Regions from separate parts of the Peribacillus sp. V2I11 genome, predicted to be linked through region 1. Evidence: riboswitches for the same ligand, from Rfam matches in the RefSeq annotation. Region 1 holds a riboswitch; each other region holds the start of a gene.
What was found. A riboswitch is a leader RNA that binds a small molecule or an ion and turns the genes downstream of it on or off. The one in region 1 is predicted to bind preQ1.
Positions count from the first base shown of each region.

Region 2: linked by a shared signal. The riboswitch ahead of QFZ73_RS17970 (VUT family protein) and the one ahead of QFZ73_RS08820 (QueT transporter family protein) in region 1 are both predicted to bind preQ1.
Region 3: linked by a shared signal. The riboswitch ahead of queC (7-cyano-7-deazaguanine synthase QueC) and the one ahead of QFZ73_RS08820 (QueT transporter family protein) in region 1 are both predicted to bind preQ1.

Region 1 covers NZ_JAUSYW010000001.1:1,836,369-1,841,289, forward strand. The annotation lists gene QFZ73_RS08810 (hypothetical protein) at 24-836, opposite strand; gene QFZ73_RS08815 (YbaK/EbsC family protein) at 979-1,500, opposite strand; PreQ1 riboswitch class I at 1,671-1,715, shown strand; gene QFZ73_RS08820 (QueT transporter family protein) at 1,722-2,207, shown strand; gene QFZ73_RS08825 (TVP38/TMEM64 family protein) at 2,330-2,986, shown strand; gene QFZ73_RS08830 (PAS domain-containing sensor histidine kinase) at 3,102-4,733, shown strand; gene QFZ73_RS08835 (cadherin-like beta sandwich domain-containing protein) at 4,787-4,921, opposite strand, start outside.
Region 2 covers NZ_JAUSYW010000001.1:3,678,984-3,683,904, forward strand. The annotation lists gene QFZ73_RS17955 (HD domain-containing protein) at 1-814, shown strand, start outside; gene QFZ73_RS17960 (SRPBCC family protein) at 992-1,432, opposite strand; gene QFZ73_RS17965 (SRPBCC family protein) at 1,462-1,944, opposite strand; PreQ1 riboswitch class I at 2,218-2,260, shown strand; gene QFZ73_RS17970 (VUT family protein) at 2,311-2,853, shown strand; gene QFZ73_RS17975 (hypothetical protein) at 2,875-3,024, shown strand; gene QFZ73_RS17980 (PadR family transcriptional regulator) at 3,451-3,771, opposite strand; gene QFZ73_RS17985 (alpha/beta hydrolase) at 4,082-4,828, shown strand.
Region 3 covers NZ_JAUSYW010000001.1:3,672,709-3,677,629, reverse strand. The annotation lists gene QFZ73_RS17940 (DUF4260 domain-containing protein) at 6-353, shown strand; gene queE (7-carboxy-7-deazaguanine synthase QueE) at 417-1,145, opposite strand; gene queD (6-carboxytetrahydropterin synthase QueD) at 1,138-1,608, opposite strand; gene queC (7-cyano-7-deazaguanine synthase QueC) at 1,608-2,273, opposite strand; PreQ1 riboswitch class I at 2,329-2,371, opposite strand; gene QFZ73_RS17920 (methyl-accepting chemotaxis protein) at 2,866-3,765, shown strand; gene QFZ73_RS28970 (methyl-accepting chemotaxis protein) at 3,683-3,913, shown strand; gene QFZ73_RS17915 (hypothetical protein) at 4,661-4,873, shown strand.

The DNA.
Region 1 (4,921 bases):
GCCAGCATGATTAGCCGGATCCTTTATTTTTCATACTGATAGGATTCAGAGATTTCGAGCAGTCGGCCACAGGACTCGACAACCTCGATGATTTCCATCCATGACATGTCAAGACCCAGTTCATTAGCATGGGAAATCTTATCCCGTAATTTCCGGATGGCGTTCGCATCCTTCTTCCCTTTACTTTTCGAAGGGATTTGGAAGAAGCACCTCAATTCTTTATCTTTATGTATGATATCGAATTTATCACTGATTTGCAGGCACTCTATTATATTGATATCCTCATTTTTATCGATTCTCTTCTTATATAATTCGGTTGCCTTTTCTAAACGGTCTTCGCTGATCATTGGATACCAGCTGCCATCGCCGAATCTATCCAGGATGATATCGCTCATCCTCATTTCCAATAAGGTAATATATCCGAATATCAGCATCCTGATCGGAGGCTTTTGAAGGTCGGCATGGGTAATCAACTTTTTAATTGAATTATTCTCTAATACGAACACCCTTGTTTTATTCTTGAAAATATGGAGAAGCTGGATCAAAGGGGTTGAATCCGAAACCATTTCCCTTGGTGAAAAGTTTCTCAAATATTCTGATATAATCCCTTCACCTAGTTCATCCCTTTCGATATACCCGATGATTTCCCCTTGATCTTGCACGGCCAATATATCAAAATTCTTTTTTTCCAATGCTTTCTGGATATCCAGCGCCAGATCGTTTTTATGGCAAAACTCAAGCTCCTGGGCAATGCTCTTAACCGTTATATTTTCTTCATAGAGAGTTTTAAGACTAAGATAGCTGCTATTGCTTTTTGTATTGCTTCCATTAAACATCTTTCAACCTCCGCTCAGGAACACTTTCTGCCCATTTTCCGCTTTAATCATAGACCGATAAAATACATGCGGTCCTCACAAATAAAGTCCACCCTAGTGGACTTAATCCCATTCTGTGAATCTTTTTGGCACCATTAATTAATCAAAATCCATCAACTGCATTGCCTACCGCCGTTTCCCCATTCCCCTTTTCTTCCCATCCCTTACAAACATCCGCCCAATCCTTCGCACCTGAATATTCAAATAATTCAGCGAGTCTAAGTTCTATTGCAGAGTTCGAACTGCCGCATGCCGGGAACAATGACTCAAAGCGCTTCATCGATACATCAAGAAAAACAGCTAAATCGTTTGCCAGCCCAAACGGACAAACTCCACCGATTGCATGGCCGGTCTGCTCAAGCACTTCTTCAGGTGACAGCATTCGTGCCTTGAAACCGAACGTCTGACGAAATTTCTTATTATCCACTTTCGCGTCCCCAGCGGCAACAACCAAAATTGCATGATCACCTTCCCCCTTAAAGGAAAGAGTCTTAGCAATCCGCGCCGGGATAACACCGATGGTTTCTGCTGCTTCAATCACCGTAGCACTCGATGTATCGAACTCCATTACATCGCCTTCCCGATTCCATTGTTTAAGATGGCTTTTGACACTCTCGATCGACATTTTATATTCACTCCTTTGAAGTACATATTGAAATAATATCATCCTTCATTGCAATAAATCAAAATCCTATTGGGCTACTTCTCCTGCTTGGAAACTTATAAATTAAAACCATTCTTTACAAATTGACGAAACAAGCTTACATGGGATACCATTAATCTTCGGATAAACGCCTAAACGTGGTTCGTAACCATCCCACGATAAAAAACTAGGGAGAGAGTAAAATGAATGTTCGTACACTCGTGATAAACGGGTTATTGGCTGCCTTATATGTGGCGGTCTCATTGGTGTTTAAACCAATAGCTTTTGAGATGTTCCAATTTCGTGTACCGGAAATGTTGAATCATCTGATTGTATTCAATAAAAAGTATATCTACGGTATCGTCGGCGGAGTCTTCATATCGAATCTGCTCTTTTCTCCGATGGTTCCATATGATTTGATTTTTGGGGTTGGGCAATCTCTGCTCGCCTTATTGCTCGTCATTTTTGTTTCACGGTTCATAAAAAGCATTAAAGGACGGATGATTGCCACGATTATCTTTTTCACGTTCACAATGTTTTTAATTGCAATTGAACTGAACCTTGCCTTTGGCTTGCCATTCTGGCTAAGCTGGATGACTACGGCTGTCGGTGAGTTCGTTGTCCTCCTGATTGGTGCCCCAATCGTTTATGGAATGAACAAAAGAATTCAGTTTGAAAAGTGGCTTTAAAGGAATCTTCGGGTCGTTAACCCACTATAATGGAAAAGAGCTGTCTGCATGATGCGGCAGCTCTTTTTTTTCACCAATGAACTCGAAAATGATAAACTATTAGTAAGAATGGTGGTGACCCTTTGAAAAAAGTCCTGACCATAATTGGTCTACTGGTAATCGCAATATTTATGTACTCTAATGCAGAGTTGTTCACTTTGGTTTGGAAAAGTGATCTGGATTCTGTCATTGGCATATTGAAGGAAAACCTTTTGCTTACATTTATTGTGACATTCGTATTGATGTTTGTACAAAATTCTTTTACAATCATCCCCTTAATTTTACTCCTGATTATCAATGTCACGATATTCGGATTCATATATGGCTATCTTTGGAGTTGGTTTACAAGTGTTGTTGCCTCAGGATTCATTTTTTATGCAGCAAGAAACTGGTTTCAGGAGCTTCTCTTAAAGAAAATTGGAGAAAAATGGAAAGATGCTGTTGTGGAGCATGGCTTCATGTACGTTTTTACAGGCAGGATTTTCCCGCTTATCCCAACAAGCTTAATTAACTTGGCAGCTGGAGTCAGCACCGTCACTTTCAAGGATTTTTTATTAGCGACGGCACTTGGCAACCTTATATACTTTTTCTTCCTATCGCTGATTCCCTATGGATTGCTATCTGTTGAAATGAACCAATATACGCTAGCTGCTCTCGCACTCCTCTCCTTACTATTCTTCATTATCTATAAGCGTGCAAAAAAGAAGAAGAAACTAACCTTCTTCAGAAAAAACAGGTGACCTCATTGGCACCTGTTTTTTTATTTAGGATTCTGCATATATTTTTTTCCGATAGTTTGTTAAAATGTGTATGTAATTTTACCTTTGAAATGTCTTAAAATCAGGGAGAATCTCCATGTCCAAACGCTCCATCTTAGCAATATATATCCTTTCCGGGATTCTTACATTAGTCGTGTTCGACTATTTTTTAACTACAAATATCCATAACAAAGAGGTCTTCATTCAACTTCAAAGAGCGGAAGGCTTTGTTTTCCTTTTATCAATAGGCTTGATCTTATATCTTTATTTAGCTAAAAGGGAAGAATTCAAACAATTAAAAGAAGCGGAACAACGTCGGCGTACTCTCATCAATTCAATGGTCGATTTCGTTAACTTCAAGGATGGTGACGGCCGATGGCTTGAATCCAATACCTTCGGGCTGCAATTATTTCAATTGGAGCATGTAGATTATAAGGGAAAAAGAGACAGTGAGCTCGCAAAATACTCCGAATTTTATAAAGAGTCGTTGATCTACTGTGAAGTTTCCGATGAAGAAACGTGGGTAAAAGGGGAAATCACAAGGTGTGAAGAAATCGTCCCTCTTCCTGATGGCAATCACAAGACCTTTGATACGATTAAAGTTCCCCTGTTCAATGAGGATGGTTCACGAAAAGGCTTAGTCGTCATTGGCAGGGATATTTCTGAAAGGGTTGTCGCGGAGAATCAATTATTCGATAGTGAACAACGCTATAAATCATTGTTTGAACACAACCCTTATCCGATGCTGATGCTTGATTTAAACGGAATGATCACGACCGTAAATCCAAGGTTTGAAACAGTAACAGGCTTTCAACAGAAAGAAATACATGGCGCTTCATTCATTAATTTCAACTTTTCAGCAGAAGACGTGGAATTGATCCGTACATCTTGCCAATATGTCATAGAAAACCAAAAGGGGATCAAAAAAGGGAAAGATATAGAATTCCTGACGAAGTACGGGAAGACCATCTTACTTTCTTGTACGTTTGTCCCGATGATGGTTGGCGAGGATTTGGTCGGAATCATAACTTATGCTAAAGAAGTCACTCAAATTCGAGAAACCGAAGCACGCTTAAGAAGAACCGAAAAATTGTCAATAGTCGGCGAACTTGCCGCAAGTGTAGCCCACGAGGTACGAAACCCGCTGACCTCTTTAAAAGGTTTCGTCCAACTGCTTAAAAAGAGCGACCATCCCTATGAACAATACTACACGATCATGTTAAGTGAATTGGACCGGATCAATCTTATTGTAAGCGAGTTACTCGTTCTAGCAAAACCACAGGAACTTCCATTCAGCAAACATCAAATCATCGACCTGATGAATGATGTCAAAACCTTGTTGAAACCAGAGGCGGACTCGTACCCCACCCAAATATCAATATCTGTTAAAAACGAAATACCGCTTCTATTATGTGAGGGAAACCAATTAAAACAAGTATTCATAAACATGCTTAAGAATTCAATGGAGGCATCCGCCGATCACATTTGGATTGATTTCGAACGCATGGACAATAACCTTTCCATCACCATCAAAGATAATGGAAGCGGAATAGAAAAAAACCGGATAAAGCATCTTGGAGAGCCTTTCTATTCTTCTAAAGAAAAAGGAACCGGATTAGGACTGACAGTCAGTTGCCGAATCATTGAGGCGCATCGGGGAAAGGTCCGCTTTAACAGCGAACTTAACCATGGAACCGAGGTCCAAATCATTTTGCCCATAAATATATAAATTCGAGGACAAGCCTAAACCTTGTCCTTTTTTTGCAGGATTCAGAACCATCCCTATTTAAACAGGGCGGTGAAGAAATCCTTTATATTTCCAAAGAATGACACGGTCTCATCAGGTTGTTTCCCGTTTAGTATCCTTTGCCCTCCCGATGTATCCCTCTCCGTCTTGCCTGCTGTACTCATTTGCGT
Region 2 (4,921 bases), 1.8 Mb from region 1:
AATTGGTGTGATGCTTTTAATAAAAGCGCTTGGAGGTTCATTAGAGGAACAAATCGCGGGCTTACTGCATGACGTATCCCACACTGCATTTTCACATGTTATTGATTTTGTTCTGGATTGTAAGGATGAAGATTATCATGAAAAGATATATGATCAAGTCATTACGGAATCCGAAATCCCATTTATACTGAAGGAATATGGATATGATTGTAAAGTAATTTTTCAATCAAAATGGGAATTGCTTGAACAGCCAGCACCTGAGTTATGTGCCGATCGGGTAGATTATACTCTCCGGGATATGTATCAATATGGACATATCACAATCGAAGCCATTAAAGAATTTCTAGAACATGTAATCATAATAAATGGAAGGATGTATCTGGATAATATTGAATCGGCGGAATGGTTTGTGAAAACGTATTACAGCGAAGTTATTGATTTTTTCATGAACCCACTTAATATATATGGCTATGATATCTTGGCAAAGACCTTAAAATTGGCTTTAGCTAAAAAACTGATCAGCCTTGATGACTTACTCGGTACAGATGAAGAAGTCATGTCCTTGTTAAGCTTGACTGAAGACCATGAAGTGCAAAGCCTGTTAAAACGAATCCATGGTAACGTAAAGGTGAAAGAAGATCAAGTGGAATACGATATACATCGGAAAAATAAAATGCGCCTGATAGATCCGTCCGTAATTCTAGGAACCCAATTAGTAAGAGCATCCAGTTTATCAGAAAAAGTCAAGAAAATGGGAATTGAAGCCTATAAAAAAGCTTCAAAGGGCATGTATCTAAAAGTGATTTCCGATTGAATTTCGTGTTAAACCATACGAAAGTCAAAAACTCAAGGGTGTTATTCATCCTTGAGTTTTTTCTCGGAAACATCTAAGTCTCCTCCCGTAAAAAAATAGTTGAATTAAACAATCGACATCTAGGAAGGAGCTTGATTAACGGATGCCTTATACATCTGAACCAGCACCCTTTAATAATTAAAAAACTAATGATGCTCTCAAAGTATTAATGCCATTTTCTAAATAACCCTTTAAACAGGTTAATGTATAAACCCAACCTTCCTTTTGTCCGATCATTTTGTTTATTATTTCAGGGTCATCTTCACTCAAACCTGATTCGTTTACTTCAATGATTGTACTCGTATTATCCAACTCTTTTAGTGTAATGGTAACAACTGTTTCTTGATCATTTCCGCCCCACGCAAACACGATTTTCCTATTTTCCTCGACTTCCAATACATTAATAACCACTTCAGCATCGTATTCGTTGTATCTCAATGTAGGCGTCCGGCCTTGTTCCCATCTTTCCGAACTCGATGAGAACCAGAAATTCCCGATTTTTTCAGGATTCACTATGGCTTCAAACACTTCATTAGCTGACTTGATTATCTTAAATTTCGTAGTTATTTGAGTATCCATTACTAAATCAACTCGCTTTCGATTTGTTTTTATTGTTTTCCACTATCCCAATCTACTGATATTGGCGGCAGGGTCCGTCCAGTTTCAAGCAAGCTCTTCAGGTTACTCAGAATGGCTGGCCATCCATTATTCAAGCCTTCAAAGGTATTGTCATCATATTCGAAATCTGTCTCCAAAAGCTCCTCATGCTTTAGCGTTAACTTCACTGTGGAACCATCCATTTGCTGCAGGACAAAAGTGACCCGAGTAGGATGCTCGCGAGGTGTTTCGTCTCCTGCCATGTTCCATGTGAACGAGAGCAGGCGCAGCGGCTCACACTTAAGTACATTACCAGAATCAGTAATACGCCCATCTTCCAGCAAATATTTAACACTTGAGCCTACTTGCCAGTCAGACTGGGCTTGGCACCCAAAGTGATATTTCTTCGTGACTTCACCGCTCGTCAGGGCTTCCCAAAGCTTCTCTGGTGTGGTTGCGATATAAATAGGATAGACAAACGCTGTTTTTTTCATCATTCTTTTCCTCCTCGCTTTTATCCTCATATCAAGATCGTAACATTATTCTATCAATGATTGTCTGCTTTTCATATACAGCCGGTCAAGTAGTTTTCTGCGACAAAAATCGGCAGAGTCTTTGCATTGAAGAAGATTTGAAGTGTATTGCTAATACTAAACGATATCCGCGGATTCGCACCATTCCCAGTGACTAAAATCGGGCGTATTGAAACTTCTTGATTTCCAATCGCTTTCAAGCTACGATAAATAAGGAAAATGATAATCCGCTGGGCGGAAGAGGTTCTAGCTACCCTCTCAAAAAAACTAAGGAGAACAGTGCTCTTTCTTAGGGTGCTGTTTTTTCTGTATAAGGAGAATTATGAAATGTTAAGGATTTTATTGTATTTAGTATCCATCATCACGGCGAATGTGGTTACAGCAGCTTTTGCGCCATTACATTTTGGCATGTTCATCATTCCGATGGGTACATTGCTCATTGGGGGAACCTTCATCTTTCGGGATCTGGTCCAGAATAAATTTGGCCGCGCGAAGACCTATATATGTATCGTCACTGCACTTATTTTATCTGCGTGTGTATCATTTTTATTAGGGGATACCTTACTGATCGTATTTGCTTCCGCCTTATCGTTCGTGGTCGCAGAAACAGCGGATACGGAAATTTATACCCGTTTAAAACTTCCGATGAGTTGGAGGGTGTTTTACAGCGGGATCGTTGGAGGATTTTTCGATTCGGTGATATTTGTCGTGATTGGCCTAAGTCCACTGGGTGCCAATATATTACCGTGGGAAGCTGTACCCGCTGCGGTTATCGGCCAAATCATCGTTAAAACTATCATTCAGACAATCGGTGCCGTACTGTTGGGACGAATCAACATAGAACTGGAGAAGCGTGTAGTCTCCAGTTAAATGCTAGGAGGGATGCACTCGATGGATGGAACAAAAAAAGAAGAAGATAAATGCTATTGCCTCGAGGCCTTTCGTGAAAAATATGGCCCGCATGTTCAAGGGGAATGTATGAAGCTCTCCTGCGCCAATTATCGCAAGCATAAAGGAATAGACAAAAAAGGACCAAATTAGGTCCTTTTTTTGCGTGATAGAAGTAAGGCACCAGTAAACGTGCTGAATCATAGTCCAGTATGAATTCACGAGTAAAACAGTAATACTCACGAGTAAATAGCTCAAACTCACGAGTAAAAGTGCGAAACTCACGAGTAAACAGTTCGAATTCATGGTGCAGGACGAAATCACGAGTAAACAGCGCAAACTCACGAGTAAACAGCGCAAACTCACGAGTAAAACAGCAGAACCTCACGAGTAAACAGCGCAAACTCACGAGTAAACAGCGCAAACTCACGAGTAAACAGCGCAAACTCACGAGTAAAACAGCAGAACTCACGAGTAAACAGCGCAAATTCATGAGTACAGCCCAAACTAACGGGTAAATAGCAAAAAAAAGCTTCCTGCGCCGTTCCAATAATGGGTGCAGGAAGCTTTTTATTTTGTTTAGAATTGCTCTGCGCTTTTCCGTACTAATTTTTCCAGGAAGAAAAAGCATTCTCGTTTCCGGTCAAGTTCGGTTTGTCCATTTTCGGTGACATGATAATATTTCCTGCGGCCTGATTCTGACTCTTTCCAATGGCCTTTTATGAATTCTTTTTTTTCTAACCGTTTCAGGGCGGAGTAAAGGGTGCCTTCACTTATTTGATATTTGCCCAAGCTCATTTCCTTCAAGATCTTCGTGATTTCATAGCCGTATAGCTTTTTTTGTGAAAGAAGTGAAAGCAAAAGGAGGTCAATGCTTCCCTTCATTAGTTCTTTATCCAAATAGATTCTCCTCCTTTTCATTTTTAAAGTGTAATACGTTGTACATCGTATCACAAGGTGCATTTTACTTTTCTTTAAAAAAATGGTTAAATGACGATTGCTAAATAAATTTAATCATAGTAAAATGTGCTTCGGAACGGATGAGTTGTGAAGAGTGTGGTAACGATACTATATACATGATTTAATTGTTTTAATGAGAATACGGAATAGGATAGAAGAATCCCTACTCAAGGGGTATTAATTGATTTTTTTTCGAAAATCATATAGATTCTATTTATTAACAAGAGCAGAGAAAGAAGGTCCTAGATAGATGAAAGTGAAAGCACCTGAGTCATTCACATACAGAGGTGGAAAAAGAGCTGTTCTTTTACTTCACGGGTTTACCGGAAGTACAGGAGATATGAAGAAGTTAGGAAAATACTTGAATGATCTCGACTATACTTGCCACGGACCTCTTTATAGTGGGCACGGAGTATCAGCCGAGGAACTTGTTAAAACGGGTCCAAAGGAATGGTGGGAAGATGTAGTTAATGGCTATAAATTCCTTAAAGAAGAAGGCTATGAGGAAATTGCAGTTGTAGGAATTTCTTTAGGAGGAGTTTTCTCGTTAAAAGTGGGAATTGAATTGCCTGTAACAGGGGTAGTTTCAATGTGCGCTCCGACGCAAGGAAAAAGTATCGATCGACAAAAGAACCGCTTGCTCAATTATGCACAGGCTTATAAGAAGTTTGAGGGCAAAGATGCAGACCAAATTGCTGCAGAAGTGAAGCTGCTGGAAGAAGAGCCTATGCCTCAACTAAAAGATGTGTTGAATATGATAAATGAGACAGGTGAAAATTTAGATTTAATCACATCACCAACTCTTGTTTTACAAGGGCGCTTGGATGATCCCGACTATACGGAGAGTGCTTCAGCGATTTACAATGAAGTTGATACGCAGCATAAACACTTGATCTGGTATGAAAAATCCGGTCATATTATCACTTTGGGTAAGGAACGTGAGCAGGTGTATGAGGATGTGTATAAGTTCTTAAATACACTGAATTGGTCGGAGTAATAAGCGAGTTTTCTTGAAGAAGACCGCCGGTTATCATATGATCCCCTTAAAGTTGAACGTGTAAGGAGCCTACATTCATATGTAAGCTTTACA
Region 3 (4,921 bases), 1.8 Mb from region 1:
TTAAAATGGTAAAGAAATTCCTTCATATTGAAGGTCTCATGGTTCTGTTAGCGGTGATTTACATCTATTCGTTATATGAATTCAGCTGGTGGATTTTCCTTTTATTGATTTTGTCTCCCGATGTTTCCATGCTGGCCTATCTGATCAATGATCGGACTGGAGCAAAGGTTTATAACTTATTTCACACTTATACCCTGTCCATCTTCATTATTTTGCTGGCCATTTTTCTAAAGTCGGATTCATTTATGATGACTGGTTTGATTTGGACCGCGCATATTGGAATGGATCGCTTTTTTGGGTATGGCCTTAAATACACAACATCCTTCAAAGCTACACACATTCAAAGGCTGTAATAAGCTTTCCGCATGTAAAAGGCAGTGTGATTACGCATCACACTGCCTCCTGCTCTCTTTTCTTTACACGCCCCGCTTGTTTCCCCATATATAGGTATGCAGCTGGGGCAGCACTTTCACATCATTCAATTCATCATCTGCTATCACTTTATCAATTAACTCTTCGTACTTCTTCAAAAGACCGCTGATCAATTGACGATCATCCACTGTCCTGCTATCGTCATTGCCGACCTGCAGATAAAAAGGAATATCCGGGTAACGCCCATGTACATGTTTGGCATATTGATAATCTTCGTCGTTAAAGACGACGATCTTCAATGAGACATGGTTTTCAGGATTTCGATTGGCAAGGTTCGAGATGATTTGGTCGAGCACCGTAAAGTCCGTGTTCATTCCAGAGCTCGGCGGTTTAGGTGAAATAGTCAGTTCATCAATATCGAGAAACCAATCCTGCCATCGGCTCCCTTGTGTTTCGACACCTATTTTCATTTTATTTTCATGTAAGATCGCTATCAAGCCGTTTAGGTTTTTCAGCAGAGCCGGGTTTCCGCCTGATATCGTCACGAAGGAAAAACCGGAACCCCCAATTCGCTTCAGCTCATCCCATATTTCTTCGGCAGTCATCTGGACGGTATCTTCCTTACCGGTGCCATCCCAAGTAAATGCGGAATCACACCAGGCACAGGAATAATCGCAGCCAGCCGTCCGAACGAACATGGTTTTTTGACCAATGACCATTCCCTCTCCTTGGATGGTCGGCCCGAAGATTTCCATAACCGGGAGTTTACTCACTTTCCATCCACTCCCGTCTGGCTTCGGCATAGCTTGTCGGCGTTTCGTATAGTCGAACAAATTCGACTCTAGCACCCTCATATTCTTTTAATGAAAGGGCTTCGGCCATTTTTTCATAAATCCAGACAACCATATTTTCAGCTGTTGTATTCATGAGCGGCAGGGTTTCATTCAAATAACGATGATCCAGGTGGATTTCAATTTCATTTTTCCATATATCCTTGATGTCCCCAAAATCTATCATCAACCCGCGTGAATCTGTATACCCGCTCAATCCGAAAATGACCTTATACGTGTGGCCATGCAGGTTCTTGCATTTTCCTTCATAGTCATGCAGATGGTGCGCCGCGTCAAAGGTGAATTCCTTACTCACGAGAACCCTCTTGTTTGTATACTTCAATTGGCTGCGCTGAATATCTTCATCTATTTTTTGGAGTTTATCCACTATAGTAAAACCGTACATCATGAAAGCACCTTCCGTCTGCTTACATAGTCATCCAGTCCTTTTTTCCGGAGATTACATGCCGGACAATCTCCACAGCCGTCGGAGATGATTCCGTTATAACAAGTCAGGGTCTTTTCGCGGACAAAGTCAAATGCGCCAAGCTGATCCGCAAGCTCCCATGTTTCCTCTTTATTAAGCCACATTAGCGGCGTATCAATCACGAATGACTGGTCCATCGACAAGTTCAGGGTCACATTCAACGATTTAATGAATACATCGCGGCAGTCAGGATATCCGCTGAAATCCGTTTCACAGACACCGGTGACAATATGTTTAGCGCCTATCTGACTCGCCAGCACTCCGGCAAACGAAAGGAACAGCAAATTCCTCCCCGGTACGAACGTCGACGGCAATTCCCCTTCTTCTCCGTCCGCCACGGCAATATCACTTCTCGTCAATGCATTCGGTGCCAGTTGGTTCAGCAGCGACATGTCAAGGATATGATGGTTCACGCCCAATTCCTTGGCAATGTTTTGAGCGCATTCGATTTCCAAGCTATGCCGCTGATTATAATCGAACGTCACCGCTTCCACTTCCTCAAATCTCTCCAATGCCCAAAACAGGCACGTCGTACTGTCCTGACCTCCGCTAAACACAACCACTGCCTTTTCTTTCTTCTTCATTTCTATAAAACTCCTTTTTACGGAAAAAAACAGCACCCTAAGAATAGAGCACTGTTTCTCCTTAGTTTTTTTGAGAGGGTAGCTAGAACCTCTTCCGCCTTAACGCGGAATATTATATTTTTCCAAGTCAATGGTAACTTGAAAACGATAAGAAATCAAGATGTTTATACTTAGTGAATAGTAGGCCTGATGGAAAATTTGGTTATCTTTTCATTGCTTAAACATCCCATTTTTAACCGATAAAAAGAGTGAATAAAATATCGATAAAGGGGTTCATTAATTTGAAAAGCATTAAAACAAAGGTATTGGTGGCATTTTCACTCATCATATCTTTATTCGTCATCTTAGGAGCATTCAACATTTATAGCAGCAACAAGTCACTGGTATATTCCCAGGATATGAAAAGGAACTTCCGCTTCTTATCCAAGACGAAAAGCTGCTATATAACCTAGCACAAAGAACCGCATTCGCCAGAGCCTATATTCTATATGGTGACGATAGCTATAAAGAAAGGTTCTTACAATATACCGAAGAAAGCCTGGTCATCCAGGAGGATCTCCTGGCCATAAGCGATTCTGATAAAGCGAAGGAATTGATCGAGAAAAGCGTGGATTGGAGGACGATGATTGTAGACCGGGTATTTACACAATATGAAAATGGAAATGAAGAAAGCGCTAAAGAGATACTCAAAAATGAAGTGGCGCCAATTAGCAATGAAGTGATGGAGGGTTTCAAGGAGCTTGCTTCGGAACGTGAGGAATTGATTGTCGCTTCAGGTAAAACCGTCGTCGCACGCGGGAAATCGGTTAAGACGACAAGTATCATCATATCCATTGCGGCAGTCCTTATCGGCCTTGTGCTGGCGTTTGTTACTGCCAGCCTCATTACCACCCCCCTCCTTAAAATTAGGGACAGGATGAAAATGGCGGCTGACGGAGAGCTGAATCATGGGCCCTTGGAGAAAAAGTCATATGATGAAATGGGCGAATTAACGGTGTCAGCCAACCAAATGCAGAAAAACCTTCCTGATACGATCGAAAAAATGCTCGTTGCATCTCAATCCGTTTTCAATCAAAGCGAGGATCTGACTCAATCAGCAAATGAAGTGCAGCAGGGCAGCAAACAAATAGGGACTACGATGTATGAACTTCGGGAAGGTTCGGAGTCACAAGCCGACCGGGAATATGAAATGGTTCGCATGATGGATGATTTCACCGGCAGGATCGAGCTGGCCCACCTAGAAGGAGCGGATGTAGCTAAAAGTTCAACCGAAGTCCTTTCCTTAACCAAGGAGGGCACCACTTTAATGCGCAATTCGGTCCAACAGATGCAAAGTATTGATGGGATTGTCAAAAATGCCGTAGAGCAAGTGAAAGGGCTCGATTCTCAATCACAGCAAATTTCGCAGCTTGTGCAGGTCATCAAGGATAATATCCAATCAAACCAATCTATTGGCGCTGAATGCAGCCATAGAAGCCGCTCGTGCTGGTGAACATGGCAAAGGGGGGCCGATGAGCTGCGGAAACTCGCTGAAGAGGTCACACACTCCATTGGGGATATCACCAATATTGTCTCCGCCATTCAAACAGGTCCAAAAACGTCGTCCACTATCTGGAAGATGGTTATACACAAGTGGATGAATGCACGAAACAGATCACACTCACAGGCCGAACCTTTGAAACAATCAATCACTCTGTCGGAAATATGGAAAATGAAAATACAGCATATTACACACGAATTAAACTATATCTCCACAAATAGTAAAAAAATCAATCAAGCTATCGATCGCAGCCATTTCTGAAGGGTGCGCGTCAGGAATCGAACAAGTCTCCGCCTCCGCTCAGCAATCCAGCTCTTCAATGGATGAAATCACGAATCATGCCAGTGAACTTGCATCCTCGGCAGAGCTGCTGACTGAACAAGTTAAGAAACTCCAATTATGACACTAGCAATTTCCCGTCACATGAATGCGGGAAATTGCTCCTCCCATTATATGGGTTGTTTCATTTTCGTATATTCGGGGAATAAATAACTATATACAATAATAAACCATTAAAAAGCAAATCTATTAAAAGCGCTGGAAGTGAATATTTTCCTTTATTTTCAGAATATTTAGTGTATAATGAATATAAGGAATATTTTAACTGAAATAATCATTGCTTCCAATACCCGCTTTCTGCAAATCCCGACATTCCCTTTCAACACCATGCACGGTCACTTATACTCAGCAAGGATCCATTGCATGCTTACTCTCGAATCAAACTGTTCACAACTTTATTCACACAAAAACACGATTTCCACTCCAAATTTGTAAAAAAAGGTTAAATTTCACTGATGATATGTTACTATTAAACTAAGACCTTTTAACCCCATAAGGAGGAATTCATATGAAACGTTTTTTCAAATTCATCGCAGATTTTAACGAGAGAAAAGCATTGAAACGGGAAACCAAAGAATTCTTTCGCAAAGAATACGAAAATTATATGAAGATGAATCCTGACAATCAAGGAAAAAGGAGATTTGCTCCTAGACTTTATGTGATTGAAGGCGGTAAAAAGGACTCCACCCTTGAGATTTCTGACAGAAAGAAATCCAGTTAACCTGATTCCTTCCATAATCAGCTACGAATGCTGTAGCTCAAGACCCAC